Regions from separate parts of the Alkalihalobacillus pseudalcaliphilus genome, predicted to be linked through region 2. Evidence: riboswitches for the same ligand, from Rfam matches in the RefSeq annotation. Region 2 holds a riboswitch; each other region holds the start of a gene.

The links. Region 2 has a riboswitch for S-adenosylmethionine ahead of PQ479_RS17380 (methionine ABC transporter ATP-binding protein). Riboswitches for the same ligand answer to the same signal wherever they lie in the genome.
Region 1: another riboswitch for S-adenosylmethionine. It lies ahead of PQ479_RS01505 (methionine biosynthesis PLP-dependent protein); the one in region 2 lies ahead of PQ479_RS17380 (methionine ABC transporter ATP-binding protein).
Region 3: another riboswitch for S-adenosylmethionine. It lies ahead of mtnK (S-methyl-5-thioribose kinase); the one in region 2 lies ahead of PQ479_RS17380 (methionine ABC transporter ATP-binding protein).
Region 4: another riboswitch for S-adenosylmethionine. It lies ahead of PQ479_RS03135 (sugar ABC transporter substrate-binding protein); the one in region 2 lies ahead of PQ479_RS17380 (methionine ABC transporter ATP-binding protein).

The regions. Positions count from the first base shown of each region.
Region 1 is NZ_JAQQWS010000001.1:300,991-308,749, reverse strand. It holds gene metH (methionine synthase) at 1-1,281, opposite strand, end outside; gene PQ479_RS01510 (bifunctional homocysteine S-methyltransferase/methylenetetrahydrofolate reductase) at 1,321-3,153, opposite strand; gene PQ479_RS01505 (methionine biosynthesis PLP-dependent protein) at 3,150-4,274, opposite strand; SAM riboswitch class I at 4,377-4,478, opposite strand; gene PQ479_RS01500 (hypothetical protein) at 4,566-4,730, opposite strand; gene prsW (glutamic-type intramembrane protease PrsW) at 4,748-5,395, opposite strand; gene PQ479_RS01490 (asparaginase) at 5,510-6,478, shown strand; gene PQ479_RS01485 (YpdA family putative bacillithiol disulfide reductase) at 6,983-7,759, opposite strand, start outside.
Region 2 is NZ_JAQQWS010000010.1:100,894-108,652, forward strand. It holds gene PQ479_RS17360 (acyl-CoA dehydrogenase family protein) at 171-1,925, shown strand; gene PQ479_RS17365 (arsenate reductase family protein) at 2,305-2,661, shown strand; gene gcvH (glycine cleavage system protein GcvH) at 2,755-3,141, shown strand; gene PQ479_RS17375 (YusG family protein) at 3,290-3,526, shown strand; SAM riboswitch class I at 3,640-3,750, shown strand; gene PQ479_RS17380 (methionine ABC transporter ATP-binding protein) at 3,877-4,902, shown strand; gene PQ479_RS17385 (methionine ABC transporter permease) at 4,964-5,563, shown strand; gene PQ479_RS17390 (MetQ/NlpA family ABC transporter substrate-binding protein) at 5,579-6,424, shown strand; gene PQ479_RS17395 (carboxymuconolactone decarboxylase family protein) at 6,626-7,036, shown strand; gene PQ479_RS17400 (YuzK family famiily protein) at 7,265-7,393, shown strand; gene sufC (Fe-S cluster assembly ATPase SufC) at 7,737-7,759, shown strand, end outside.
Region 3 is NZ_JAQQWS010000001.1:758,781-766,539, forward strand. It holds gene PQ479_RS03665 (tryptophan--tRNA ligase) at 1-476, shown strand, start outside; gene PQ479_RS03670 (SDR family oxidoreductase) at 539-1,177, opposite strand; gene PQ479_RS03675 (1,2-dihydroxy-3-keto-5-methylthiopentene dioxygenase) at 1,462-1,992, opposite strand; gene PQ479_RS03680 (methylthioribulose 1-phosphate dehydratase) at 1,970-2,620, opposite strand; gene PQ479_RS03685 (2-hydroxy-3-keto-5-methylthiopentenyl-1-phosphate phosphatase) at 2,617-3,297, opposite strand; gene PQ479_RS03690 (2,3-diketo-5-methylthiopentyl-1-phosphate enolase) at 3,276-4,487, opposite strand; SAM riboswitch class I at 4,576-4,679, opposite strand; SAM riboswitch class I at 5,284-5,385, shown strand; gene mtnK (S-methyl-5-thioribose kinase) at 5,472-6,677, shown strand; gene mtnA (S-methyl-5-thioribose-1-phosphate isomerase) at 6,674-7,729, shown strand.
Region 4 is NZ_JAQQWS010000001.1:647,802-655,560, reverse strand. It holds gene PQ479_RS03155 (UDP-N-acetylmuramoyl-L-alanyl-D-glutamate--2,6-diaminopimelate ligase) at 1-1,383, shown strand, start outside; gene PQ479_RS03150 (hypothetical protein) at 1,792-2,088, opposite strand; gene PQ479_RS03145 (LLM class flavin-dependent oxidoreductase) at 2,432-3,445, shown strand; gene PQ479_RS03140 (MsnO8 family LLM class oxidoreductase) at 3,442-4,425, shown strand; SAM riboswitch class I at 4,696-4,806, shown strand; gene PQ479_RS03135 (sugar ABC transporter substrate-binding protein) at 4,918-6,036, shown strand; gene PQ479_RS03130 (sugar ABC transporter ATP-binding protein) at 6,113-7,648, shown strand; gene PQ479_RS03125 (ABC transporter permease) at 7,617-7,759, shown strand, end outside.

The DNA of each region.
Region 1 (7,759 bases), on a different contig from region 2:
TTTACCTTGTGAATAGGTTAAGGCTTTCTCGATCACGAATTCATCCGTAGAATCTATCATTAAGGGTACTTTTATCTTATTAATCACGAATTTTAAGAAGTTTTCCATATCCTCTAATTCTTCACGATCAGGGTCGGCTAAGCAAATATCAATTACATGGGCTCCCTTTTTCACTTGAGCTCTGGCAATTTCGGATGCTTCTTCATATTTCTCGTCAGCAATTAATCGTTTGAACTTTCTTGAGCCAATGACATTCGTTCTCTCCCCTACAAATAACGGTCTCATACTGTCATCGTAAAGAAGTGGTTCTATGCCAGCAACGGCGTGTTCATGATATTCCTGCTTCACTCTCGGATCTGCTTCTACGAGCTCTTTTCGTAAGACTTCAATGTGTGCCGGTGTCGTTCCACAACACCCTCCCACCACATTAATCCAGCCTTTTTCTGCAAAAGCCTGTAGTTTTTTTGCTAGTGATAGAGGTGATTCGTGATAATGCCCTTCCTCATCTGGTAAGCCTGCATTAGGATAACAGCTGACATAACCTGTTGCAAGTTCAGATAAAGAACGAATATGGTCTCTCATAAATTCCGGCCCTGTTGCACAGTTTAATCCGACAATAAGTGGGTTCATATGTTCTAATGATAAATAAAAAGCTTCAATATTTTGTCCAGCTAACGTTGTGCCCATTGGCTCAATCGTTCCTGATATCATCAGAGGGAGTTCTAACTCCAGCTCTTTAAAGGCTTTTTGAATCCCTAAATATGCCGCTTTAACATTACGCATATCCTGACTCGTTTCCAATAACAGTAAGTCTGAACCACCACGAATCAAACCACGTGCTTGAATATAATAAGATTCAATTAATTGTCCAAATGTGGTACCACCTGTCACAGATAATGATTTAGTCGTCGGGCCCATCGCCCCGGCAACAAATCGCGGCCAGGAAGGCGATGAATAGTCTGCCGCTGCTTTTTTGGCCAATGTAGCTGATAAATAACTTAGTTCCTCCGCTTCATGACCTAAATCATAATCATCAAGAACTAGATCCGTTGAGCCAAATGAATTCGTTTCGATAATATCAGCACCCGCTTCTAAATAGTCACGATGAATGCTCTCAATCACATGAGGTGCCGTCTTATTTAAATATTCATTACACCCTTCAAACTCTTCCCCGCCAAAATCATCTGCTGTTAAGTTGGCATCCTGCAACATCGTTCCCATTGCACCGTCCATAATGAGAATCCGCTTCTTTAGTTGTTGTTCGATTAATGATTTTGTCATCGTCCATTCTCCTAACCCTACTACATTTTCAGTCTTTATTTAGATTCCTTTAACGAATGATTTCTCTTTTATATAATTTGTTAATTCAATCGTCATTTCATATCGTAGAAATGGTGTGATTAAATAAATACCGTTAAAATATTCTGTCGCTGCATCGATAAGGTTTTTAGCAATATTTATACCTTCTCTCGTAGACTTTTCCTTATCACCGTCACAACTTTTCATCGTTTCGCGAATTGAGTCGGTCAATTTAATGCCGGGTACTTCATTATGCAAAAATTCAGCATTTCTAAAGCCTGTCAATGGCATAATTCCAATATAAATAGGCTGAGTAATATGACTCGTTAAAGATGCGAGCTCGATAATTTGCTGTTCATTATAAATCGGTTGGGTCATAAAATAATCAGCACCACTATCAATTTTTTTCTCCATTCGGGCAACAGCCTTATCCAAATGGCGTACATTCGGATTAAAAGCAGCACCTACCGAAAAGTTTGCTTTTTGACCTAAATCCTTTCCTGAAAAAGAAATGCCCTCATTTAATTGCTTAATCATCGTAATGAGCTGAAATGATGTCATATCATACACAGAAGTAGCACCTGGAAAATCACCAATTTTAGTTGGGTCACCTGTAATCGCTAAAAGATCATGTATTCCTAATGCATGTAGACCCATTAAATGTGATTGAAGCCCGATTAAGTTTCGATCTCGACACGTGACATGAACGAGTGGTCTCGCTTGATAACGCTCTTTCATTAGAGAACCTAATGCCATGTTGTCAACTCGAGGTGAAGCTAATGAATTATCGGCTAATGTAACAGCATCAACACCCGCATCTGTCAGTGCCTTAGCCCCTGTCAAGAACTTCTCAATCGATAATTTTTTCGGCGGATCAAGCTCGACAATAATGGATGAGCGCTTTTGTACAATATCTGGTAATGTTTCTCTTGCTGGAGGCTCTTCTTTTCGAATCGATACCGGTATCTCTTTCGTCTTTACTCCAATTCTTGCAACAGGTTGATAGCTCTTCGCAATAGCAGCAAAAGCTTGAATTTGTGCCGGCGTTGTCCCACAACACCCTCCGATCAATCGAACCCCCTGTTCAATAAAAGCCCTACCCATTTCGGCGAAATAATCTGAATTCGATTGATAGTAATAACGTCCATCACGAAAATCTGGCAAGCTAGCATTTGGATAAACAGCTAAATAGGCTTGCTCTGAAATAGTCAGTGTTTCAATCGATTTTAACATATGGAATGGTCCCATTCGACAATTCAAACCAACCACATTCGCACCAGCTTCAATTAATTGTTCATAGACTCTATCTAACGTAATTCCACCTTGCATAACACCAACCTCACCAATTGATACGTTGACAATTAAAGCTTGATCGGTTAATTTTCTCGCAAGTTGGGTCGCCATTAAAGCTTCTTCAAAGTCATAAAACGTTTCTAAAAGTAACCCATCGACACCTTCCTTAAGCAATTCATTCATCTGTTCAAAAAAAGCCGACTTAATTTCTGCCAATGTCCATTCTTCCGTTGAATAACGTCTAATCCCACCAACTGTGCCTAAAACATAAATATCCTCGTTGGCTAATGCCGAAGCAATCTGAACTCCAGCTTGATTAATTTCTTTAACTGATTGAGCTAGCCCGTATTTTTCTAGCTTTAATCGATTTGCTGCATAGGTGTTCGTTTGAATAACAGTAGCGCCAGCATCGATATAAGCTTGATGAATATGAGCGACTTTCTCAGGAGCTGAGAGGTTTAACTCTTCAAAACATTGGTCAATCCCTTGCTCATATAATAACGTCCCCATTGCCCCGTCACCGACAAGAATTTCTTTTTCTAACCTCTCGATTAAGTTCAAACGCTCTCCTCCTTCACTAGCTCGGCTGTTTTTGCAAATGCTTGCTCTAAATCATCAATTAAATCCTCATGATGCTCAATTCCTACTGAAAAACGTAAAAGGCGATTACAGACACCATTGGCCACGCGAATCTCTTCCGGAATATCCATATGAGTTTGTGTCGCAGGATACGTCATTAAACTTTCTATACCACCTAAACTTTCTGCAAATGATATCAATTGTAGCTGTTGTAAAAATGGATTGACCATATTTTCATCGAATATTCTGAATGAAAGCATCCCACCTTTACCTGCATAAAGAACGTCTGTTACAAGTTCATGCTGCTCTAGATAACGAACAATCGCTTTTGCATTTTCCTGATGCTTTTGCATTCTTAAAGATAAAGTTTTCATTCCCCGAATAAGTAACCATGAGTCAAACGCTGGTAAGGTGCCGCCGATCCCGTTATGGTAGTAACCAATTTGTTCACATAATTGGTCCCCTTTTGCTACAATGAGTCCAGCAATTAAATCATTATGTCCACCGAGATATTTTGAAGCACTGTGAATGACAACATCAGCACCATCTACTAAAGGTTGCTGTAATAAAGGTGTTAGAAATGTATTATCAACAATTAATAGAAGATTATGTCTTTTCGATATTCGAGCTAGTTCTTGAATTGATACTTCTTGCATCAATGGATTCGTTGGTGTTTCAATAAAAATCGCTTTTGTACTTTCTGTAATCGCATTCTCTACTTGTTCAAATTGTCTTGGGTCTACATATGTAAATCTAATCCCCCATTTTTTCCAACCTTGTTCAAACAATCGATAAGTTCCGCCATACAGATCACTTGAACAAATAATCTCATCACCTTGTTCAAAAAGTGAAAATACCGTCTGGATTGCAGCCATACCAGAGCTACAAGCAAAACCTTTCTCACCTTCTTCTAATAAGGCAATCGAATTTTCTAATACTTCTCTCGTTGGATTCCCTGTACGTGCATAGTCATACCCCGTCGACTCACCAATACCAGTATGTCGATAAGCTGTCGATAAATAAATCGGTGTATTAATAGTCCCTGTTTTATCATCTAATCGATTTCCTATTTGAGCCAATGTTGTTTCTAAATGCTTATTCATACGCTCCCCACTCCTTTTATCGCCATCATTTGTATTTGTGCTAAAACAAAAACACCTTCTTCAAAAATTAAGAAGAAGGTGCAACATTTATCATACAACCCCTTCTTATCTTTCAAGCATAAGCTTGATGGATTTAGCACCTGACCAAATTGGCTGGTTGCTGAGACTTCTTCGGGCCATTCCCTCCATCTCTCTCGATAAGAAAACAAAAATATATTCGATTAAAAAGATAAAAATTGTATTGAACTAAAATTACAATAATTCTAACATAATTGCAAGGGTTTTTTATCTTTATTTTTCGGGGATTGCATCAATGTGTAAATTCGTTTCATTTCCACAAACACAACGCTTAAAACCTGTTTCATACTGTCCTTCCACATTGCGTTTTCCTCGTAGGATAAATTTTTCGCCACATTTCAAGCAACGAATCGTAATTAAGTAACGGTGGTTATCCAACTTTTCTACCTCCCTCTTCAGCTGTCAAACCGACTTGCTAGCTTTACTTTATGTAGGGCAAATAACCATAAGCAAATCATAAATGGTATCACTACAAATAAAAAGTAATGATTGACGAGTCCTGTAATTAAATCATAGACGCTATGTAATGTCACTGGTACGAGCAAGGCTAAAAGCAAATAGGAGTTTTTCCCCTCTGCTTCAGTCTTAGCTTTACCAAAATAATAACCCATTATCACACCAAACAAAGCATGACTTGTAACTGGTAATAACGCTCTACCTATAGCAGTTTCTACCCCAAATGCGACTAAATAAAACACATTCTCAACGGAGGCAAAACCTAAAGCTACGGCAACACCAAAGATAATACCATCATAATGCCTTTTAAACTTTGCATGCTGATAGACAAGAAAAAACAATAAAAACCATTTGAAGAACTCTTCAAAAAAACCGTATAAAATAACAGCTTGTGAGATCGTATCTGTAAATATGCCTTCTACGATAAACGCGTATTGTAAAACCATAATCGGAAAAACTAATATACCACCAGCGATAAAAGAACGCAAAACAAGTCCATTGATTTCATGCGTATACTGGTGCCTCAAATAAAAATAGGATAGTAAGGCCATACCTGGAGCAATGGCCGCGGTTAGCACTGCAAACAAATTCGGTCCGACCCTTCTTTTAGGAAACTTAATAAAATTGATAGGCACTATCTCATAATATCGTTATAATAATATCGTAACACGTGGTGTAATGAAAAAACAGAGGTGATAGCGATGAATAAAATCTTGATCGTTCATACAGGTGGTACGATTGCCATGCAAGAAGATGCACAAGGCTCAGTAAAGCCTTTTGAGATAAATCCATTATATTCCACAGTTGACTCTCTCGCAAGTGAAGCGTTGCTCGTGAATGATGAATTTATGAATATTCCTTCTCCACATATGACGCCTTCGATCATGCTAGATTTAGCAAATCGAATTAAAACAAGAGTGCTGCAAGAGCATTTTAATGGTGTTGTGATAACCCATGGAACAGATACACTAGAAGAGACTGCTTATTTCTTGGATTTACTTTTTGATTGGGAGATTCCGATTGTTGTTACAGGTGCGATGCGTTCTAGTAACGAATTAGGTTCAGATGGTCCTCATAACTTAATTTCTGCCATTAAAGTAGCTTCTTGTGAAGCGGCTCGTTCTCAAGGAGTTTTAGTTGTTTTTAATGACGAAATACATAGTGCTAAAAATGTCACAAAAACACATTCAAGTAATATTGCGACTTTTCAAAGTCCACAATACGGTCCGATTGGAATTATTACGAAGCAAAATGTTAATTTCCACCACACTTTAGCTAACCGTGAAAGTTTTAAAATCAATCAGCTGACAAAAAAAGTAGTTTTGTTAAAGGTTTACGCGGGAATGGAGCCCGAAATTCTCGATGCTTTACTTGCAAGGAAAGTGGATGGTTTTGTGATTGAAGCGTTCGGACAAGGCAATGTGCCTCCACTGATTGTAGCGAAGCTTGAGGAGGCTTTAAGTAGGCAGATACCTATTGTTTTAGTATCGAGATGTTTTAGTGGGATTGTACAGGATGTTTATGGCTATGAGGGTGGCGGACGCCGTTTAAAGGAATTAGGTGTTATCTTCACGAATGGCCTAAATGGTCAAAAAGCCCGTCTGAAACTACTCGTCGCTCTTGAATTAACGAATGACCCTAATGAATTACAGGAGTTATTTTTGAAGTAATCTGCAACTTTCAAACCCCTTGACTGCAAGGGGTTTTTGTATGAAAGTTACATGGGTGGTGCACATTTCTCGAGATAACTTGACCTTTCAAAGTCTTTGTTTTTGGTCCATTTTTGAAAATCGAAATGACCTCACCAGTCGAATGAATTCGTCTGAAGGTTCATTTCGATTTTCAAAACTTCACGCAGTCGCGTGAAGTAGCCAAGCAAGCTTGGCTAACAGTCCAAAAACACTTGGATTTTAGATGCTAATCCTGATGAGTTACTACTCTCTCTTTTTTTTTGGTGGTGGCTGTTTGTGCGGTGCGCTGAATCTTTTTAGGAAAGCTCTTGCGAGTTCCTCCCTAAAAAGCGGTGGGGTTACGGCAAAATATGAGAATCCTCAAAACTTTTTATGAATGAAAAGCCACCAGTTACAGAACAAAATACCATTTTCACGTTTGCTCGGTTTTTTTTCTGCTTTTCCGGTTCGTAATTCCGCGTTTGCTCGGGCTTCGCTCGTATGTTAATTCGAACGTTCTCTGCTGAGAATAGCTTGGGCGATTCTTTCACCGTGGAAGCGTCCGTTTTCAATGAAGATTTCATTAGCATTATTTCCAGCAGCGATTACTCCTGCAATATAAAGTCCTTCTATATTTGTTTCCATTGATTCGTCGAGAAAAAGAGGTCTTCCAGTACTTGAATCAACCGTTACACCAGCAGCTTTTAAGAATGAATGATCAGGATGATATCCTGTCATCGCAAAAACAAAGTCAGCGTTAACCTTTTTCTCAACTCCATTGATTTGATAAATGACTTCTTTCTCTTTAATTTCAACCACTTCTGCTTGAAAGAAATGGTCGATTTTTTTATGTCTAACTAAAGCGTCATATTCAGGTAAAATCCAAGGTTTGACACTTGATGAATAGTCAGAGCCACGATAAAGAACGGTCACTTTTGCACCAGCTTTTTCTAATTCTAAAGTCGCATCGACTGCTGAATTTTTTCCACCTATTACAACAACCTCTTTATTAAAAAAAGGATGTGCTTCTTTAAAATAATGAAAGACATGAGGTAAATCCTCTCCAGGGACCTTCAAAAAGTTTGGTGAATCATAATAACCGGTTGCGATAATGACATGGCTTGCTTCATACGTTTGTTTATCTGTTAGCAGCTTAAATCCTTGTTCTTGTTTTTGTACCGACTGAACCATCTCATACGTATGAATTCGTATTTGCTTGCGTTTGACGACTTCACGATAATAAGCAAGTGCTTGATTACGCTTTGGTTTTCGTTCTTCAAT
Region 2 (7,759 bases):
TGCGGAGACTCCCGTGGGACGTAGTGGCAGTGCTGAGATCCAGCGGCATAGCCGATTAGCTCAGCGCCACCCCACAGGACGCGGAGCATGATTTTCGGTAGCGACGAGTAGAGCTCCGCACTTGAGCGTCAGCACTAACTTTCATATAAAAATACAAGGAGGAATATAAAATGACACAAAAAGTAGAATGGCATAAAGGGGCAAGCTTCCTATTAGGAAAAACGGAAATAGACTCCATCTATACACCAGAGGATTTAAATGAAGACCAAATCGAAATTGGTAAAATGGTTGAACAATTTGTTGAAAAAGATGTAACACCTTATATTGACGATATTGAGAACCATGAATTTGAACATACTGTAAGATTATTAAAAAAAGCAGGGGAATTAGGTTTATTAGGTGCAGATGTACCAGAAAAATTTGGTGGGCTTGGCTTGGATAAATTGAGTTCATCAGTCATTACTGAAAAAATTGCCCGTGTTGGTGGTTTTGGACTTAGCCACGGTGCTCACGTAGGAATTGGCTCCTTACCAATTGTATTTTTCGGGAACGAAGAACAAAAAGCGAAATACTTACCAGATCTAGCAAGTGGTGAAAAATTAGCTGCTTATGCTCTAACAGAACCGGGCTCAGGCTCCGATGCCTTAGGAGCGAGAACCAAGGCAGTTCTAAATGAAGCAGGGACACACTACGTATTAAACGGTGAAAAACAATGGATTACAAATGCTGGCTTTGCTGATGTTTTTGTTGTATATGCAAAAATTGATGGCGAAAAATTCACTGCTTTTATAGTTGATCGAGAATTCGAAGGTGTTGCTGTTGGACCAGAGGAAAAGAAAATGGGTATTAAGGGCTCTTCTACAAGGACGCTTATTTTAGAGGATGCACTCGTACCAGTTGATAATGTTTTAGGCGAAATTGGTAAAGGTCATCTGATTGCCTTTAACATTTTAAATATCGGTCGTTACAAATTGGGAATTGGTTGTCTAGGCGGTGCCAAACGTGGCTTAAAGCTAGCTTTAGATTATGCATCTGAGCGTAAACAATTTAAAACGCCAATTATTAACTTCCCACTTATTCAAGAAAAACTAGCGAAAATGGCGACTCGTATTTATGCAGCTGAGAGTGCGTGCTATCGTACAGGTGGATTATTTGAGCAAAGAATGTCAGATATGGAGGATGCATCAGGTCAAAATGCAGCCAAAGCGATTGCTGAATATGCTGTGGAGTGCTCGATTACCAAAATTGCAGGCTCAGAAATGTTAGATTTTGTTGCTGATGAAGCCGTTCAAATCCACGGTGGTTACGGATTTATGGCTGAATACGAGGTAGAAAGGATGTATCGCGATTCCAGAATTAATCGTATTTTTGAAGGGACAAATGAGATTAATCGTCTTCTAATTCCAGGTACGATCCTTCGTAAAGCAATGAAGGGAGAATTACCTTTATTAGAAAAAGCGATGGATTTACAAAAAGAGCTATTGATGTTGATGCCAGCTCAAGTAGGTAGTGAGCCTTTAGAGCGAGAAGTAGCTGTTGTAGAGAACAGTAAAAAGCTGTTTCTATTAATTGCAGGTACGGCTGCACAAAAATATCAAGAAAAAATTCAAGATGAGCAAGAGATGCTTGCTAATGTTGCTGATATTGTATTAGAAATTTTCCAAATGGAATCAGCAGTAGCACGTACACAAAAAATGATAGAGCGAGTTGGTGAAGAAAAGGCTCAAAAATACATTCTAATGACAGAATTATATTGTCATGAAGGACTAGTGAAAATTGAGGCCCTTGCTAAGGAAACAATTAGTAATGTGGAATCAGGAGATACGTTAAGAACGATGCTATCAATTGTTCGCAAGCTCACTAAAACTAATCCAATCAATGCAATCCAAACCAAACGAGCTATTGCAAAATATCTCATGGAATAGGGAGCATAAAAAAATAAAGGAGAGGTCCCTTATTTAGGGGATCTCTCCTTTTTATAATCATTGAATAATACGTCCTGCTTATCGTGACAGTATTTTTTACTTGTGACGGCAAGGAGGTGAACATAAAAGGTGGTTAATGAAAAGATACGTAAGCTGAACGAGTGATTGTCTGTACAAAAAGGTGATTAATGTGAAGATATGGAAGCGAAACAAGTGATTACCTGCATAAAGCGGGCAACACCAACTAAAGAAGAGAGTTGCAAGACAATAGCCCCTCTGCCAATTGTTTCGAAATCGTGAAGAAAGGGCAAATTAGTGGTGATTCATTGAAAATTAACGTTTATCTCATTATAATAATTATCGAAGAGGAGTGATGAACATGAGTCTTACCTTTTATCAGTATCCTAAATGTGGAACTTGCCGAAATGCAAAAAAATGGTTAGAAACCAACGAGATTGAATTTGAATCGATTCACCTTGTCGAGAACCCACCAAGTAAGGAAGAATTAAAAGAACTTTATGTTAAAAGTGGCCTGGAGCTAAAAAAATTCTTTAACACAAGCGGTCAAAAATACCGCGAATTAGGTCTTAAGGACAAGCTCAAAGATATGAATGAAGACGAACAATTACGTCTATTGGCAACGGATGGTATGCTTGTTAAAAGGCCGATTCTAACAGATGGAAAAAGAGTAACGGTTGGATTTAAAGAAGCAGAATACGAGCAAATTTGGAAATAAAGTAATCAAGGATGTTCATTTTATAAAAAACCATGTATAGTAATTTTATAGAGAAAACTATAACATGCTTAAAATATTGGAGGTTTCATCTAAATGAGTAATTTACCAAAAGAATTAAAGTATTCAGAAGAACACGAGTGGGTAAAAACGGAAGACGGCAAAGTGCGTATCGGAATTACTGACTTTGCTCAATCAGAGTTAGGAGATATTGTTTTTGTAGAGCTACCAGAGGTTGGTGACGAAATCGAAGCGGACGAGCCATTTGGAAGTGTAGAATCAGTTAAGACTGTTTCTGAGCTTTATGCTCCTATTAGTGGAAAAGTAGTTGAAATCAATGAGGATTTAGATGATTCTCCTGAATTTGTTAATGAATCACCATACGAAAAGGCATGGATGATTGTTGTTGAGCCTTCTGATGAGTCTGAAATTGACAAATTAATGTCAGCTGACCAATATGAAGAAATGATTAACGAAGATTAATACCCTAAATGATTGAAATCGAAGCACGAAGAGTTTACTCTTTGTGCTTTTTCCTGATCCAACTTCCACCCGATTTCCCACTAATTTTGGAGAATGACACGCTATTAGAAGGTTAACTTATCAATATAACAGGATAGGGGGAATTAGTTTGGATCTAGAGAAAATCGATGTTACGAGTAAAATTATTGGGAAATATCAAGATGGTCAATTAAACCTTTATATGGGTGATATTCGTATTGGGGAAGTAACAGAATCAAATGAAGGATTAAAAAGAAAAATGAAAAAAGGCTTTGTTTTTGAAGATAATAAGATTTTCCATTATGAAAATGCTCACCCTGAACAAGTACGGGCGTATGTTGAAAATTGTGATGGTGGTTGGTGTTGAATAATAATTTGACTATTCCGATAATAAACATAAGGATACTAGTGTAAAAAAGGTTGACAATATTTTTTGTCGCGTGTTACGATGTATCCAATATAAATGAACATTATAATTTTCTCTTATCGAGAGAGGTGGAGGGACTGGCCCGATGAAACCCGGCAACCGTAAAACATTATGTTAAGACGGTGCTAAATCCTGCAAAGCTATATAGCTTTGAAAGATGAGATTAAGGTAAAACCTTCTTTTCATCTGTATAGATAAAAAGAAGGTTTTTTTGGTTCAAAAACCCACACTTTAATAATGTTTGTTCTCGTAAGAAATGCGTGGGGGAAATTGTCAGGAGGCAAGAAGCGGTGATTACATTAAGTGACATCCAAAAGATTTTTACTACCAAGGATGGTCCTGTGAATGCAGTTGATGGTGTTAACCTTGAGATAAAAAAAGGCCAAATTTTTGGTGTGATTGGTTATAGTGGTGCTGGTAAAAGTACACTAATTCGAATGCTTAATATGTTAGAAAGACCAACAAGTGGCGAAGTGAAAATAGCAGGGAAAAGCTTATCCACATTATCCAATGCTGAATTAAGAAAAGCGAGACAGGAAATAGGCATGATTTTTCAGCATTTTAATTTATTATGGTCAAGAACGGTCCATGAAAATATTGCTTTCCCTCTAGAAATTGCAGGGCTACCCAAGAAACAAAGGGACGCAAGAGTGGACGAATTAATTGAGCTTGTTGGGCTGAAAGGCCGTGGTTCTAGTTATCCTTCTCAGTTAAGTGGTGGTCAAAAACAAAGAGTCGGTATTGCACGTGCTTTAGCCAATAACCCAAAGGTTTTATTGTGTGATGAAGCAACTTCAGCTCTTGATCCGAAAACAACAGATTCGATTTTGGATTTGTTAGTCGATATTAACAAAAAATTAGATTTAACCATTATTCTTATCACACATGAGATGCATGTTATTCGTAAAATTTGTCATGAAGTGGCCGTAATGGAAGGTGGTAAAATTGTTGAACAAGGTGAAGTATTAGAAGTTTTTCGTAAACCTAAACAAGAAATGACGAAGGAATTTGTTAAACAAATTACTGAACCAGAGGATACGATTCAATCGTTAGAGCATTTCTTTAAACAAGACAATGGTGGAAAGGTCGTTAAGCTTACGTTCGTTGGCAAAGATGCAGAACGCCCGCTTATCACAGAGCTTATTCGCCATTTTCATATAGAGGTAAATATTCTTCAAGGAAAGATCTCGAAAACAAGGGATAGTTCATATGGTTCATTATTTGTTCATTTAAATGGTGAAAAAGAGGATATTGAAAAAGCGATTGCCTTTATTCAAGAAGAGCAAGTTGAATGGGAGGTAATTGAGCGTGTTTGATGAATTTTTAGACGATATAAAATGGGATTTATTATGGGAAGCGACGATAGAAACCGTTTATATGGCAGGGATATCGGTTGCTGCAACATTTATTCTCGGTATATTTCTTGGTTTAATGCTCTATTTAACTAATCGGGGGAATATGTGGGAAAACCGATTTTTTAATTTTATTTTTGCAGCGATTGTGAATGTTTTTCGTTCAATTCCGTTTATTATCTTAATTATTTTATTGATTCCTTTTACTAGATCGTTATTTGGATCTATCTTAGGCCCAACGGCCGCTTTACCGGCTTTAATCATTGGAGCGGCACCATTCTACGCTCGTATGGTTGAAATTGCTTTGCGTGAAGTAGATAAAGGTGTAGTAGAAGCCGCTTATTCCATGGGTGCATCGAATTTGCGAATTATTTGGAAGGTCCTTTTACCAGAATCAATGCCAGCGTTGATTTCAGGTATTACCGTAACGAGTATTTCTTTAATTAGCTTTACAGCGATGGCAGGGACAATTGGGGCCGGTGGATTAGGACATTTAGCCTTTCTAGAAGGTTTCCAACGAAATAACTCAGCCATTATGGTAGTAGCAACAATCACTATATTAATCTTGGTATTTATAATCCAAGCGATTGGTGATGTTCTAACAAATAAATTAGATAAACGATAAGAGGGAGAGAATGTGATGAAAAAGTTCGTAAAAGCTTTAGGTGCTGTTGCTTTAACAGCTGCATTGGTTGCTTGTGGAAGTAATGATAATGAAAATAATGCAAGTGGTGATGAGTCAGCTGATGATACACAAACGATTCGGATTGGAACTTCGGCAGTTCCACATGCATCGATTTTAGAAGCGGCGGAACCTTTGTTAGCTGAAAAAGGTATTGAATTAGATATTGTTGTTTTTTCTGACTATATTTTACCAAACCAAGAATTAGAGTCAGGTGATTTAGATGTTAACTATTTCCAAACTCCTGGATACTTAGCTCAACAAATCGCTGATTATGATTATGACTTCGTTAGTGTTGGTTCTGTCCACGCTGAGCCGATTGGTATTTATTCTCAAGAATATGCAAGTCTAGACGATCTTCCAGAAGGTGCACAAATTATTCTAAGTGATTCGATTAGTGACCATGGACGTATTCTTCCTATCTTTGAAGATGCAGGATTAATTGAACTTGGCAATGCTGAAGGTGAATTAGCGACAATTGAAGATATTACTTCTAACCCAAAAAATATAGAGTTTGGTTCACGCCAAATTGAAGCACGTTTGTTAGCTGCTTCATTTGAATCAGGCGAAGGTGATGCCGTTGCAATTAATACCAATTATGCATTAGAAGGAAATATTAATATTGACGAAAGCGGTATTGCTTTTGAAGCAGATGATAAACTTCAAGGGAATTTAATTGTTGTTCGTGCTGAGGATGAAAATAATGAAGCAATTTTAACTTTATTAGAAGTTTTACAATCTGAAGATATTCAAGAATTTATTAAAGAAGAATTTAAGGGTGCGGTCATTCCATTAGTTGAATAAAGGGAAATAAAAATAACACACTCACTCAGGCTTGTTGAAGTTTGGGAGGGTGTGTTTTTGATTTGTGGAGGCAAAAAGGGGAAGAAGAACCATCCTGGCCTATGCAAAACTAAATAAATATCAGTTAGCTATCTGAAGCATACTCTTCTATTTATGAACCATACTACATAGAGAGAATGTGACGGAAGGATGCGTTGACATATGTCGAATCAGCAAAGTGACCAAACCCCCATTGCAATGGCTTTACAGGAATATAAGGAAGGCGTACACCAATTTTCGAAAAAGATGCCGCATATTGCAAAAAAACATCAAGCATTTACGGAAGCTTGTTTTGAGGAAGGGAAATTAACAAAACGGGAAAAGCAATTGATTGCTTTAGCGGTAAGTGTAATTGCTCAAGATGAGTATTGTATGATTTACCATACGAAAATGTGTTTAGATGAAGGCTGTGAAGAAGAGGAAGTTTTAGAAGCGGTTGCTGTGAGTGCGGCTTTTGGTGGTGGGGCCGTCATGAGCCAAGCAGTGACACTTGTATTAGAATCTTTATCTGAATTTGAACAAAAGCAAAAGCCCAAGTCAAAAAAAGATAAAAACTCACAGGATGAAAACTAATCAATACGTCAATATGTAAGGAAAAGCGAGGAAGGTGCTTAAATTCTTGTGAAGTTATAGCTTATGTTTGATAAATCTATCTGATGGGAATAGGTGGAGTAGGATCGTATCAGGTCACTTTTGTCAGATCTTCTTACTAATGGTACGATCGTAATTGTCAAATAACGAAAGGATTGATTTATTATTCAACCGCAAAGTAAGCAACATTCACCAGAGATGGAAAAAGGAATGCAGCAATCACATGGGATGAGTTACGCGGAATATAACAATAGCTTAGAAAATCGTCTGAAAGTAGAAAAAAGACGCGAAAAAGAGTATGAAATGACGAAAAAAATAGCCTATTCGCTAGACAAGTAATAGGCTTCAAGCATAAAATAGAAAGAAGCAGAGTGAATACACTCTGTTTCTTTCGTTTGGAAAAGCCGATATTCTCAATTACCATGTTCTTATTGATTTTTTTTAGGGAATATTTTGGTAATGAGTTGTATAGCTTTTTGTGAATGTGTAAATGAATGAGAGATAAGGAAATACGATGAATGAAGGCTGTTATCAACTTTACCTGTGAAATCTTAGCATGGTTTTCCAATTGTTCTTAACTTGAATTCAGATTAAATTTGTTATAAGATTGGAATGATAATAGATTGATAATAGTTCAATTCTAAAAATGTACGCGAAGACGCGATTAAACGGAGGTATAGTCATGACAGCACCATTTTTAAAAAT
Region 3 (7,759 bases), on a different contig from region 2:
ATGGTGAAACCTTTGCGTCGCCAGAAGGATATATCGAAAAAGATGTAGCAATTCTACCGGGACTTGATGGACGCAAAATGAGCAAAAGCTATAATAATGTCATTCCACTATTTTCAGAAGCAGCTCAATTAAATAAGTTAATTAAACAAGTAAAGACAGATTCTTCTTTACCCCATGAAGCTAAGGACCCAAATACCTCACCATTATTTACTTTGTATCAAGCTTTTGCAAAAGATGATGAAGTTCTTAATATGCGTGAACATTTTAGAAATGGGATTGGATGGGGTGCTGTCAAAGATGCTGTATTTGAAGTAATGAATCGTGAATTAACTATCCCAAGGGAACAATTTCAAAATCTCGTGTCAAAACCAAAAGAAATAGAAGATATTCTACAAGACGGTGCTACAAAAGCACGTATGATCGCAAAGGAAAAATTGATTCAAATTAAAGAAAGAGTAGGGCTCCTTCATATTTAAATATGGTCTGAAACCTATTGAACATATGAAAAGAGCTACCCAAACAGGTAACTCTTTTTCTACTATATTCTATTGAGTGCTTCCTCAATATCGGTATCACCATTTAGAATTTCAAATGTTTGTTGAAATGTATTTTCTTTGTCTAATGTAGCTACGAGTACTTTAGCAACATCAGCTCTCGTTATGGTCGTATCACGATTTTGTATGACTTGTTCTAGTTTAATTTTCCCAAGTGACTCTTCATTCGTTAGTGAGCCTGGTCTTACGATCGTGTAATTTAATTCTGAGCGTTTCAGATGATCATCAGCAAGTTTTTTTGCGACTAAATAATGCTTTATTTTATCTGATTGTTCGGGTTCAACTGTACCCATGGAGCTAAGCATGACAAAGCGATTCACTTTGTGCTCTATGGCTTGGTCAATCACTTTTATCGCTCCCCATAAATCAATAAGAATCGTTTTATCTGCACCTGTATGCCCTCCTGAACCGGCAGCAAAGATGACGGCATCGATATGCTTGAAAGCGTGTGAAATATCTTTCTCTAAATCAGCAAGGACAACTTCGTCAGCACCTAGTTCTTTTAACGACTGAGCTTGTTCATTATTTCGAATCATCGCAAAGGTTTTGTGATCTGTATCTTTTAGTTCTTTAATTGCCTCCTTGGCAACTTGTCCATTTGCTCCAACGACTAATACATTCACGTCTATCAACTCCTTACTTAGTCTTTTCCCAAACGTGTAATGTTTAAAACGTCAACTAGGCAAACTTTTTTGCCATAGTAATAGGTTTTATATAGAAGTTGGTGCTGATGCTCATTTGCGGAGTTTTACTCACCGCTACTGAATGAAAGTCGTATTGTACTTGGTGACTGCTTATTGTTGCTTTGTATCAACAGCCAATCAAATGAAAGCACCTTCGTAGTTTTTCCAACTACTAAAGGTGCTTCATCGTTATTGTGTAGGATTTTTCACTTTTGATACTGTTATTAAAGAGTTTGTTCTTCTTTTTCGTAAACGGGAACCCAACCTTCTTTTGTTTTGAAAATTCGTACAGCTACAACTTTTCTGTCGTCCATTAGTGTGAAATAATGACGATAGTTTTCTGGGACGGAGATTAAATCACCTGGCTCAAGTTCTACATCAAACCATCTTTCGTCCGTTCCTTCAATGGCAAAAATTCCATGTCCACTTACAATAAAACGTACCTCATCATCTGTGTGATGATGCTCTTGGACAAAGTTCTTTAATAGCTCATCTAAGTTAGGTGTAGAATCTGATAATGAAATGACATCAGCTGTTAAATAGCCACGACGAGCTGAAATGTCAGCAATTTCTGACTTATACACTTGTAATATCTCTTGTTTTTCCTCATCTGTTAAAGCGAACTTTTCAACTAAATGAGCAGGTAAATTCTCTGTACCCCAATTTTCATAAATGACCCCTTGTTCTTCTAAATACTTAACTAGTTCTTCCCCTACTACTCTTTCGTTATTGTCATGAAAACGTAATTGTGCCATTTTGTTTACCTCCCTTTAAATAATGTTTATATTGTAATTGTCGTAAGTGAAAAGAACATAAAAACTCAAAGGCTTCCAAATGCTTCTTTGCCTCAAAACCTGTTCTTCCCCATACGGTAATACCATGGTTACGAATAAGAACGCCCTTAATGTCAGGTGTAATTTTCTTCCCTAGCGCTTTTGCTAAGGTAGGAATATCTGCGTAATTTTCTATAATGGGTAAGGTTATTTCGCCATCCTCTTCCCAAATGTTAAAAGCTTTAATAAGCTCTTGACCTCTAAAGGTAATCAAGCCATCATCACCATACAAATCTGAAATTAAATTATTATCTAATGTATGAACATGAAGACTACAACCAGCATCTGTTTTTTTGTAAATTTCTGTATGAAGTAACGTTTCTGCTGAAGGTTTTAAGTACGAATGCTCAATCGATTCACCGAACTCATCTACTAACAGAAAATCTTCATTTGTTCGTTTCGTTTTATCTTTACCACTTGCCGTTACTAAGAAGGTAACAGGATTATCCGATACCTTTATCGATAAATTCCCACTCGTACCAGGAAACCAATCTCTCCGTGCCAATTGTTCCTTAATATCAGCAAGTTCTTCCCAGCGTTCCCTCATCATCGGATCACCTCCAACTTCTTAATATGATTCAGAATGTCAAAAAAATCGCTAAACGTTGTATATGGTATATCTTGCTTTTGGCATTCCTCTTCCAAACGGGCTCGAGCGAATACATGGTCTGCTTTTTTGGCTGCTTCAAAATCGGTCACTGAATCACCAATCACAATGTTAAAATCCTCCGCTTCGGAAATGGTACGTATGATTGATGGTTTACAGCACCCACACTCGTTATGACAATCGGTGTCACATGGGTAAGGCCAAGTAATTTCAATGACCGGTCCTTCAGCATCATGGCCATTGCAATAGATTTGCTCTTCTTCTAAGTCAAATCTAGCTAATAAAGGGTAAACAAAAAAATCAATGCCACCACTTACCACATAAAAGCGAATACTTTCCTGCTTACAATAATGAAGTAATTCTTGAAACCCCGGTCTGACTTTTACAGTGTCTAATAAATAGCTCACCATTTCTGGTTTCTTATTACTTTTTATTAAACGAAAAAGCTGGCCCACACCTTCTTTAATAGAAATAGATTGTGAAAGGATTTGCTCTTTTATGGCCTCTGCATCATTTGGACCGAACTTTTCCATTAATGCAACAATATTATCTGACTCCGTAATCGTTCCATCAAAATCACAATAAATGACTGGTTTTGTCACGGTTTTAAATACCCCCATGCATCAATGGCTTGCCTTAGTTCTATACTTGTATTGGCTACCTCCAGTAAACTCTTCTGTTCCATAACTCCATCAATCGCATGACGAAAAGCTTTTCCACCCGCTATCGCTCCACCTGGATGACCGTGGATGCCACCTCCAGCATTAATCACAATGTCTGGACCAAAATCACTGATAATTTTTTCAGTCATCCCAGAGTGAATGCCTGCAGAAGGAACCGGGAATGCTTTCTTATAGCTATCATCTTGCTCAGTTAATGACGTGACAATGCCTAACACTTTGTCCTTTTCTAACGCCACATTACCATAAGGTGACGGGAATAAAACAAGGTCCGCTCCAGCCATTCTTAATAATTTCCCTAACAATAATTGATGAGAAAAACCATAATAAGCACTCGATGTCATCGCCCCACTTACTGCAGGGTGGGCTAAAATGGGCACATCAATTTCGGTATCCTCTCTTAAATCTTGTAAGACATCCAACCCATAAGCAAAGACATTCAAGAGTAGAGCAGGTGCTCCTAAATCTATCGCTTGCTTAGCCCTGTCCTTAAGTTGTGAGGTCCTTCCAGTGATATTGACAGCATATAATGGTCTATGTCCTGTTGATTCTGCCGCTTCCGTAATAGCAGCCAAACACACTGGAATTCTCTCTTCTAGAGGTGTTTTTTCATTTTCAAATAAAATTTCATCATCTTTAATAATGTCAACTCCGCCTAACGCTTGAAGAAGCATTTGCTCATGTAACGAGTCTAAATCTCTACCGATCGCCGCTTTAAAAATACTCATTAATAGTGGCCGTTTCTTCACTTCTACAAGTTCACGGACACCATCAATCCCATATCTCGGACCGGGAAAATAGGATTTTAACTCACTAGAGAAGTTTAAATCGATTAATTTCACTTCACCATCAAGGGAAAGTTTACCAAAAACCGTTGTTAAAATCGCTGGTAAATCCGGAGAGAAGTTTAAACTTGGATAGCTAATTTTTATTAATCCATGCTCATCACGACCTTCTCCTACATATTCTACTTGCTCTACATTTCCTTTATGAGCCTTTAATTGCTCTTGTTCAATGGTTGGTAACTCTGTCCACGATCCTACTGTTAATCCTAAGGCTATTCCTTCTGCTTTTTTAGCTAATTCCTCTTTTTTTCCTTTTACTAGATACGTTGCTGTCACATGACTCATGTTTGTTCCACTCTCCTTACACCTATCAAATTACTAACAAAAAACTCTCCATTCAAATAAAGAAGGAGAGGACAAATTTGTATTCCCTCTCTCATCTTTCAATCATAAAGATTGTAAGAATTAGCACCGTATTTAAATAAACCGGTTGCCGGGCTTCATAGGGCTTATCCCTCCGCCAGCTCTTGATAAGAGATTATTTATTTTTATATGAAAGTATACTTAAGGGTGGTAGTACGTGCCTTGAAGTTAACTGGTCTTCCATCTTGCGATAGACGACCTTAACAGGTCACTGCTCCCTTTTTGGTCGTGCGACTCCTGATGGTGATGGAGTTGTAAACGAGCCAAATGTTTAAGAAGTCGCCACTACTTTCATCTTTATTGGTGGCGAAATGAATCAGCTTCTCCATAAGTGGTTTATATGAAAGTTCCTGCTGATACTCATATGCGGAACTTGGCTTGCCGCTACTACCGAAAATCATGCTCCGAGACAATCACGTGGCGCTGAGCTAATCGGCTATGACCGGAACTCAGCTCTGTCACTAATAGTCATCTGATGATTCGATATTGTTCCATTTTGTTGCTACTTGCTTGGTTGTATTTTCCTTGCTATATATATTGCCAGTTTACTTGTTTAATTGTCAATCTTTTTTTATTATTTATTCTATTTAGCTTATTTCTATTTCAAAGGCACACTTAGCCTATTATGTGTAATATATATAATTTTCAAAAACTTATTGACGACCGAGCCTACATCCTTTATAGTAATCACAAGTCAGTTAATTTCATATTTTTTACACTCTTATCATGAGTAGGTAGAGGGATTTGGCCCGATGAAACCGCAGCAACCGACCTTTTGGCACGGTGCTACATCCAACAGACATGTTCTGGTAGATAAGAGAGGTCGATTCACACATTGTCTATTCGCCTCTTTCTGCTAACAGAAAGAGGCTTTTTTATTACTTAAATTAAAGGGGAAGATAACAAATGAGTATACAATACATAGCATTAACAGAAGCAACTGCTGTCAATTTTTTAAAAGAAATTGGTTTACTAAATGAAGATGAGCGGGCGACAGTATCAGAGATTGGTGACGGCAATTTAAATTATGTTTTCAATATTTTCAGTCAAACAACAGGTCGTTCATTTATTGTTAAACAAGCTCTACCATATGCCAAAGTGGTTGGTGAAAGTTGGCCGTTAACACTAGACCGTGCAAGAATTGAAGCATCAGTTCTTCAACTCGCTGCCAAATACGTACCTAATCTTGTGCCAAAGGTTTTTCACCATGATCAGACACTTGCCTTAACCGTCATGGAAAATCTTAGTGACTTTACAATTTTACGTGAAGGATTGATTACGGGTAATCTTTACCCTCAAGTTGCAAGCCATATTGGTATTTATTTAGCAGAAATACTTTTTCGTACATCAACCTTTCATTTACACCCTAAGGAAGCAAAAGAACTCGCGGTAGATTTTATCAATCCAGACCTTTGTGATATTACGGAAAGACTCGTTTTCACTGATCCATTCTTTGATAGTGAAACAAACTCTTTTGACGACCATTTGAAACCACTCGTACATGAATTATGGAGCGACAATAAGCTAAAAAGAGAAGTCGCAAAATTAAAACATCTCTTCTTAACAAAATCGGAAGCACTTATACACGGAGACATTCACACAGGTAGTATTTTTGTAACAAAAGATGAAACAAAAATTATTGATCCTGAATTTGCCTTTTATGGACCAAAAGCTTTTGACATCGGCACTTTTTTTGCGAATCTGATTATGAATTATTATGCACAAGAAGGTCAAGCAAGTAATTCAATTGAGAAAGAACAACAACAAAGCTATTTAATTCAAACGCTCATCGATACGTGGAAGGTTTTTGAAACGACATATACCGAGCTTTGGAAAAACGAAAGTAAAGAGTCGTTTACAAAAGTGGATGGTCACCTTGAAGATGTATTAGCGACGATTTGGACAGAGTCAGTTGGATTTGCAGGTGCAGAAATGATTCGTCGCATGATTGGTTTAGCACATGTAAAAGATGTCGATAGCATTCAAGAGTTAGCAATCCGTCAATCTGTTCAGCAAACCATTATACAAGTAGCTCGAACATTCATCACAGAACGTCATTCAATTAAAGACATGGATTCGCTTATTCAACAAGTAAAGGTGGTATATGTATGACAATCCAATCAGTACGTTGGGATAAAGATTCCGTTTTAATTCTTGACCAACAAAAGTTACCTCATGAGGTAACTTTTGAACGAGCAACGACAATTGAACAAGTTTGGGAAGCTATTACTTATTTGAAAGTGAGAGGGGCTCCAGCAATAGGTATTGCCGCTGCATTCGGATTAGCCCTATGGGCACAAGCGAAACAATCCAATCAGCTTGATTTATTTCTTTCAGAATTTATCGCTCAACGAGATTACTTAGCTTCGAGCCGACCAACAGCTATTAATTTATTTTGGGCCATTGATCGTATGACTCAAAAGGTAAGCGGGTCAGGTAGTGTTGAAGAAGCTAAAGACATAGCTTTAACTGAAGCTTTAGCCATTCAAAAAGAAGACGCGGAAACATGCAGGAAAATTGGCGAGTATGGCTTATCACTTTTTAAGGATCAAGACACAATTATGACGATTTGTAATGCCGGTGCTATAGCTACTGCCAAGTATGGTACAGCTCTTGCTCCATTCTACTTAGCTAAAGATCAAGGTTTAACGTTACATGCCTATGCTTGTGAAACAAGGCCCGTCTTACAAGGCTCACGTTTAACTGCTTGGGAGCTCCAACAGCTTGGAGTCAACGTCACTCTCATTACCGATAGTATGGCAGCTCATACACTCAAAACAAAAAAAATAGATGCTATTATTGTTGGTGCCGATCGCATTGCGGCAAACGGTGATACGGCTAACAAGATCGGCACATATGGTTTAGCACTGCTTGCGAAAAGTCATCAGATTCCTTTTTATGTAGCAGCCCCTTTCTCAACTATTGATTTAAACACATTACATGGTGATGATATACCCATTGAGGAACGTCCCCCAGAAGAAATAACTCACCTAAACGGGCAAGCAATTGCTCCAAGTGGTATTAACGTGTTTAATCCAGCATTTGACGTTACTCCGCACTCATTAATTTCTGGTATCATTACAGAATATGGTATCATAACAGAAGAATTCAGCACAAATTTAACTGCATTACTTGATAAAAGTAAAGAAGGTATCCAGGTGTAGTGTAAAGGACAGCATGAATTGGATTCATGC
Region 4 (7,759 bases), on a different contig from region 2:
CATTTTCATTCACAAAAAGTTGAACCAGGCTTTGTTTTTGTTGCTATAAGGGGGTTTAGTGAAGATGGCAATCAATATGTTCAAGAAGCTATTGCCAGTGGAGCTGTTGCAATTATTGGAGAGGACAAACTTGAGCATATTAACGGAATTCCTTACATATCAGTTCCAGATAGCCGATTAGCTTTATCAAGACTGTCAGCTGCTTTTTATCAATTTCCGGCAAGGAAGCATAAAGTAATTGGTATTACTGGAACAAATGGCAAAACTACGACAGCTTTTATGCTCCATCACCTTCTTACTTATGCCAAAAAGACCGTGACATTAGTGAGTTCTGTCTACCATATTATCAATGGCGAACAGAGACAATCTACGGCCACAACCCCGGATGCTAGAACGATTCAAAAGATATTAGCTGAAAGTCAAGATGAATTCGTCATTATTGAGGTTTCTTCCCATGGTTTAGATCAAAAGCGAGTGGAGGATGTTGTATTTGATTTGGCAATCTTTACTAACTTAAGCCACGACCACCTTAATTATCATCAAAATATGGAAGAGTATTTTTTGAGTAAAAGGCATCTTTTTCAACTGCTAAAGGAAAATGGACAAGCGATTATTGCAACGTATAGTCAAAACTTTGGTGAGCGGATGGCTAACGAAGTAAGAAAGCAAGGCGTTATGGTTACAACGATCGGTGCAAATTCGAGCAATGATGTTTATTCAACCTATTCGACTGAGTTTTCCACTCTATTTGAATTGAACAAAAAAGAAAACCCAAATGATTCGCTTATGTTGAAGCTCCCTATTAAGGGCGTTTATCAAAGTAGAAATGCTCTTATTGCTTATATAACTGCCGAAAAATGTGGGCTTGAAGCTCCGATTATTCAAGCGGCTTTCTCAAGCTTTCAAGGCGTACCTGGTAGGTTTCAAATGACTCATTTAAAAAATGGAGCGCATGTAGTCATTGATTATGCTCATTCACCAGACGCCATTCAAGCATGCTTACAAACCGTTGCGAGTTATCAACCTCATTCAATTTATCATATTTTTGGTTTTAGAGGTGATAGTGATGCTTCTAAAAGAAAAGTGATGGTAGACAACTCAATTACGTATAGTGATTACACCATTTTGACGTTAGATGATTTAAACGGTGTCAGTATGACGGAAATGGAGTCAGTGTTAAGGTATTATCAGAAAGTCGCAAATGTGCAAGTTCGAATCATATTAGATCGAACAATGGCTATCGAAACAGTGTTTAACCAATTGCAAAAGGATGATTGGCTCGTGATAACTGGTAAAGGACATGAGACGTATAAACAAAAGTTCGAAAGACCCGTAACGGATGATCAAGGGATGATTAATCATTTGATTGATTATTCAAAATAATTAGATAACAAAAGAAAACTGTAGAAATAGCTTGGATAAGTAAGTTTTTTGGATGAAATCGGATTTTTACTTTTGTCACATAATCAATTAAAATACAAATAACCGAAAAAGAAAGGAGAGAACGTATCAAATCCTCTTGATGGGATGTGATTCCAATGACGTAGGTGAGCGAAGTGTACAATGAAAGGGTGTACACGGGAAACTTATTATAAAATTTAAAAGCATGATCGTTTTTGTCTAGGTAAAGCAAGGCTTTTGTGCAATTAGAAGGGAAATGTATTTGAATGTATGAAAAAAAGAAAGAATAAATGACCCCAAAACCAACAAAGGTAATGGGGTTATTTTTTTATGTTTTAATTATTGGTTGCATTGTTATCAATCGACTTTTTTCTATTCATCATAACGTATTTATTTATTATTTTTATGAATTTCTTTACTAATAATAGCAGCAAGTTCATCATTTCCATATAAAGAAAGCATGTTGAGTACGGTTTCGTCTTCGATATGACCGGCTTCTTCTTTTGTGACTGTTAACTTTTGTGTGTCGGTTAATAAGGGGTTATCTCGTTGGGTTGGGTAAGCTTGTGCATAAATTTCAAAGGGATCGAGGTTATGATTAATACACCATTGGCTGAAGACTAGCACCATCATTTTTTCATCTTGCTGATATTGCTTTATAATTTGTTGTTCGATTTCTTTATTCATACATATCTTCTCCTTTATTTAAGGGTGATCATTTGTGTCATTGCTCCCTTTTTGTTCGTGCAAACGAGCATATTGCTTTTTCAAGGTGAGTTAAACTTTTAGTTTTAGTTTTTGGACCTTATTTGACCTTTCAGATGAATAAATTCATCTAAGTTTCATTCAATTTTCAAAACTGCGGTTGCGTGAAGTAGCCAAGTAAACCTGTTATCTGTTGATTATCTCATTGATGATTTGTGGACACAATAGAAATGTATAAGCAGATGATTAGACGAATGTTAGGAGATGAATTACTCTTAGTAGTGAGTTTATTGAATTATGTACTGTAAAAAAGGAGTGACATGAGATGTCTTCACATAAATCATTAAAGGATATTCGTTTGTCTATATTGGACTTAGTACCAATTTCGGAAGGGAAATCTGTTTCTCAAGCATTTGAGGCGACAGTCCAACTAGCTAAAAAGGCCGAGGAATTAGGTTTTCACAGGTTCTGGGTTGCTGAACATCACAATATGCCTGGTATTGGAAGCTCGGCAACTTCGGTTGTAATCGGACATATTGCTAACCATACATCGAAAATTCGTGTCGGTGCAGGTGGAATTATGTTACCAAATCATTCCACACTTATGATTGCTGAACAATTTGGTACGCTAGAAGCAATGTATCCTAATCGGATTGATCTAGGACTAGGCAGAGCTCCTGGGAGTGACCAGGCTACGATGCGTGCAGTGAGAAGAGGGCTTGGTACAACAGGTGATGAGTTTCCAGAGCAAGTAGAAGAGCTACGTCAATATTTTGAACCAGAGCGAGCTCCGTTTCCTCCTCTTGTCCGTGCTTATCCAGGGGAAAATCAAAATGTACCGATTTGGTTATTAGGATCAAGTGGATTTAGTGCAAAGTTAGCAGCAGAACTAGGTTTACCATTCGCTTTTGCTAGTCATTTTTCACCTGATTTTACACTGCCCGCTTTAGACATTTATCGAAGTCAGTTTCAACCATCAGAAATTTTAGATGAACCATATGTAATGGTGGGTAAAAATGTCATTGCTGCCAATAGTTTAGAAGAGGCTACTTATTTAGCTACTTCTCAAGATCAGCAATTTTTAAGTTTAATTCGAGGTAGACCAGGAAGATTACAGCCACCTACTAATGAAGAAATGAGATACCATACGATACATGAGCAGGCGGCGCTTGAAAAAAGAGGGGATTCAACCATAATCGGTGATCCATCTTCTGTAAAAGAAGAATTAGAGCTCTTTTTAGCGGAGACAGATGCTGATGAAATTATTATAAACTCAACCATCTATGATGAGGAAGCAAGAAAAAAATCATTAGAAATTATTTCGGAAGCAGCAAGATGAGGTTAAGTATCCTCGATCAAGTTCCATTATCAGAAGGATCTAGCTATCAAGAAGCTTACGAACAAGCAAAGGATTTGGCCGTTTTAGCGGAAAAGCTTGGTTATCATCGATATTGGATTGCGGAGCATCATCATTTATCGGGGCTTGTTTGTCCAAGCCCTGAGGTGTTGCTCACCTATATTGGCACTCAAACCAGACGAATTCGCCTCGGTTCAGGTGCAACGCTTTTGCCTCACTACAAACCTTATAAAGTCGCTGAGACCTTTCATATGCTGGCGACGTTATTTCCTGGACGAATTGATTTAGGAGTTGCTAGATCTCCTGGCGGTTCAGCAGAAGTGACAAATGCATTAAATGATCATTTTCTGCAGAAGGTTTTTAAATACGCTGAACTTATCGATGAATTAAAGAGCTTCATAAAAAATCCAAAACAGAATCCCAAAACATTGGCCATTCCTATACCAGAAACGAAACCTGAAATTTGGATTTTAGGGTCAAGTCATAAAAGTGCTCTATTAGCTATAGAGAAAGATCTTCCATATACATATGGGCATTTTCAACCTATTAACGATGCAATGGAACCACTCGAGCTTTACAATGAACAGACAAAAAGTGAAGACAGAAGGAAAAAGATTGTAGCCTTACCTGTCATTTGCGGAGAAACGGAGGAAGAAGCACATGAACTTGCTTTAAGTGAAAGCTACCGTCATTTACTTATTGAAACAGGTAGTGAAGAAATGCCATATATACCTTCAACCAAAAGCGTCAAGCAGAAAGTAAAGGAACGACCTGAACTTTATGAGCAGCTGTTATCTATACGTAAGCGAATGTTAGTGGGCTCACCAGAAAGAATAAAAACAATTTTACTACATATATCTAACCAATATGATATCGATGAATGTATGCTACTCACAAACATTCACGCATTCAACAAAAAGAAACAATCATTTGAGCTAATAATGGCAGCATTCGACAAGTGAACAAGTACAAATCACTAATTTCAAGTAGGCTTCACATATAAAATCCACATGGAGGAACCAATACTACTCCGTCAGCAAAAGAGAAAAAAGTATTAGCTTACCTTATATTTTTTCTATGACTGATAACGTTTAGATTTTGTCCTCTTATTGGTGGCTCTTCATTCAATTTGTTATTGTTGTATTTATTCTCATATAAAAAAAGATTGACCTTATCGTTTTTAAGGATTATAATGCCAATAAGATTAGTCAGAATATAATTGAATAGTAAAACTCTTATGTTGAGTGGTGGAGGGACTGGCCTGATGAAACCCAGCAACCGTTTTCGTTTAGAAAATTGGTGCTAATTCCTGCGAATCTAGAAGTAGATTCGAGAGATAAGAGAGGACTATATAAAAAACCTCTCATTGCAGAGGTTTTTTCTTTTGATTGTAGATTCCGAATTTTTAAATTAGGGATTACTACATAGATAAAAATAAAGAGGGGGAGAAAAACATGAAGAAGAAACTGATCGGAATAATCGCCGTCATTTTCATGATTATTTTAGTAGGGTGTCAGTCCAATGAAGGAACAGAAGGAGAAGAACAGCCAGAAACAACTGGTGCCGTTCAACAATTAGAAGGGGTACCAGAGGTGTTTACATCAGGGAAAGCTCCAAAAATTAAAGTAGTTAGAAAAATAGGTGGAGACGACCACACAGCTCAATTTTTAGCTGGAGCCAAGGAAGAAGCGGAGGCACTAGGGTTTGAAGTTGATATCTTCACTGCCAATGGTGATTCAGCGAGATTTCATGATGCACTAACGCAAGATGTTGATAAATATGATGGCTTTATTATTTCTCATGGAGATGATGAAGCAACGGTACAAACGGTCAAAGAATTACGTGAGACAGGCAAGTTGGTTGTAGCGTTTGATTCTGTGCCAGAGTTACAAGAAATCGAAGGAGTAACTTTAACCTCTCAAGATGATGAGCAGTTGGCCGATTTATCGTTAAATCAATTAGTTGAAGATTTTAACGGTGAGGCAAATATTGTTTATTTATGGGTAGATGGATTCCCACCTATGGTTCGTCGAAATGCCGTTTATCAAAATTATTTATCCGAACATTCTGGAATTAATGAGTTAGAGCGATTTGGTCTAGCAACAGACGATACTTCTGTACAAACCCAAAATGCAGTAGCAGCGATGTTAAATAAGTATCCAGAAGGAGAAATCGATGCTATTTTTGCAACGTGGGATGCTTTTGCGATTGGGGCTGCCCAAGCAGTAAGGGAAGCGGGACGAGATGAAATTAGCATTTATGGTATTGATGTATCGAATGCTGATTTACAAGAAATACAAAATGAAGAAAGCTCTTGGCAATATACAGCAGCTGTTGACCCAAAACTAATTGGTGCTGTTAATGTAAGAATATTGGCTAAACAATTAGCGGAAGAAGAAACGCCATCGACATATAATCTAGAAGCATTTCTTATATCTCAAGAGGAATTACGACAAGCTTCAGAGCCGGTTAATATGATCAACCTTACAGAAGTCATTGATGGATGGGGACAATCAGATGCATTTGAAGAAGATTGGATGAAAACCTTAAAAGAATATCATTCAAAAGATTAAAATGGATAGAGTAGCACTCTTTCTGATTTAAGAGTGCTACATGTCATCACTATAATTAAATGAGAAGGTGAAATAGATGAGTCAGCATGTACTAGAACTTAGAAAAATATCCATGACCTTCCCGGGTGTTAAAGCCCTAGACGAGGTCGATTTTCATTTGAAGTCCGGTCAGGTGCATGCTTTAATAGGAGCAAATGGAGCAGGGAAATCAACGTTAATGAAAGCATTAGCAGGAGCAATTAATCATTATAGTGGCACCATTGTTCTAGATGGAGAGCATGTTGAGATTCAGTCACCGAAACAGGCCCAGCAATTAGGAATACAAATGGTGTACCAAGAAGTAGATACAGCACTTATTTCTTATTTAACTGTTGCAGAAAATGTCATGATGCCAAAGATTATTCATCAAATGAAAAAGAAACATTGGATGTCTTGGCGTAAACTGCATCAACAAACAAAAGATATTTTGCACAGTATTGGATTACATATTTCTACTAAGGCTTTAGTTAGCGATTTGTCTTTAGCTGAAAAACAAATGATTTTAATCGCAAGAGCACTAGCAACGGAATGTCGTTTTTTATTATTAGATGAACCGACAGCTCCATTAAGTCAAACCGAAACGCAACAACTATTTAGAGTTATTAAAGAATTGAAACAACGTGACGTTGGGATCGTTTTTATCTCTCATCGCTTACCAGAAGTTTTTGAGATATGTGATCATATTACGGTGATGAGGAATGCTAAGCATGTCTATTCAACAATGACAACTCAAACGGACGAACAGGAAATCGTTTGGTATATGCTAGGTAAAAGATTAGAAGAACAGTTTCCTAGATACAAGAACGAAAATCAAAAGCTTGGTATGGAAGTGATTGGCCTATCTGACCGAAAATTCTTGAAGGATATTCATCTAACGATTAACCAAGGTGAAATTGTCGGTATTGCTGGTTTAGTGGGGGCAGGCAAAACGGAGCTGTGTAAGGCTTTGTTTGGTGAGAGTAAGAATATTGGGCAAGTGAAGCTGGCTGATCAAGAGCTGAAGATTCAATGTTCTGCTGATGCCGTCAAAGCTAAACTGGCCCTTATTCCAGAAGAAAGACGTAAAGAAGGCTTACTAATTCAAGAGTCAGTTGTACATAACTTAACGTTGCCACATTTGGGAGCTTGGACAAATCGATTATCATTTTTGAAGCCGAAACAGGAACTGATAGCTGCTCGTGAAATGATTCAAAGTTTAGGTATTAAAACACCGCATGCGTTTACAAAGGCTGAGCATTTATCTGGTGGTAATCAGCAGAAGATTGTCATAGGAAAATGGCTACTAGCTGATTGTGATGTTTATATTTTTGATGAGCCGACAAAAGGTGTCGATGTTGGAGCGAAAAAAGATATTTTTGATTTAATCATTAATTTAGCTAAAAAAGGAAAAATGATTTTGTATGTATCGGCTGAATTACATGAGGTTTTAGGGATATCGGAAAGAGTATATGTTATGTACGATGGGCGAATCGTTAAAGAATTAAAGACAGACGAAACTTCAGAAAATGAAGTGTTGTTTTATTCAGCAGGAGGGAATCAGGATGAATACGAGCCAGCAACCAGTGAAATCTAAAGAGAAAATTCCTCAATCTTCTACTGGACTATTTCAATTTTTATATAAGTATGGAACGATTGTGACAGTTGTCTTATTAGTTATTATTTTTACCATATTGGAGCCTAGATT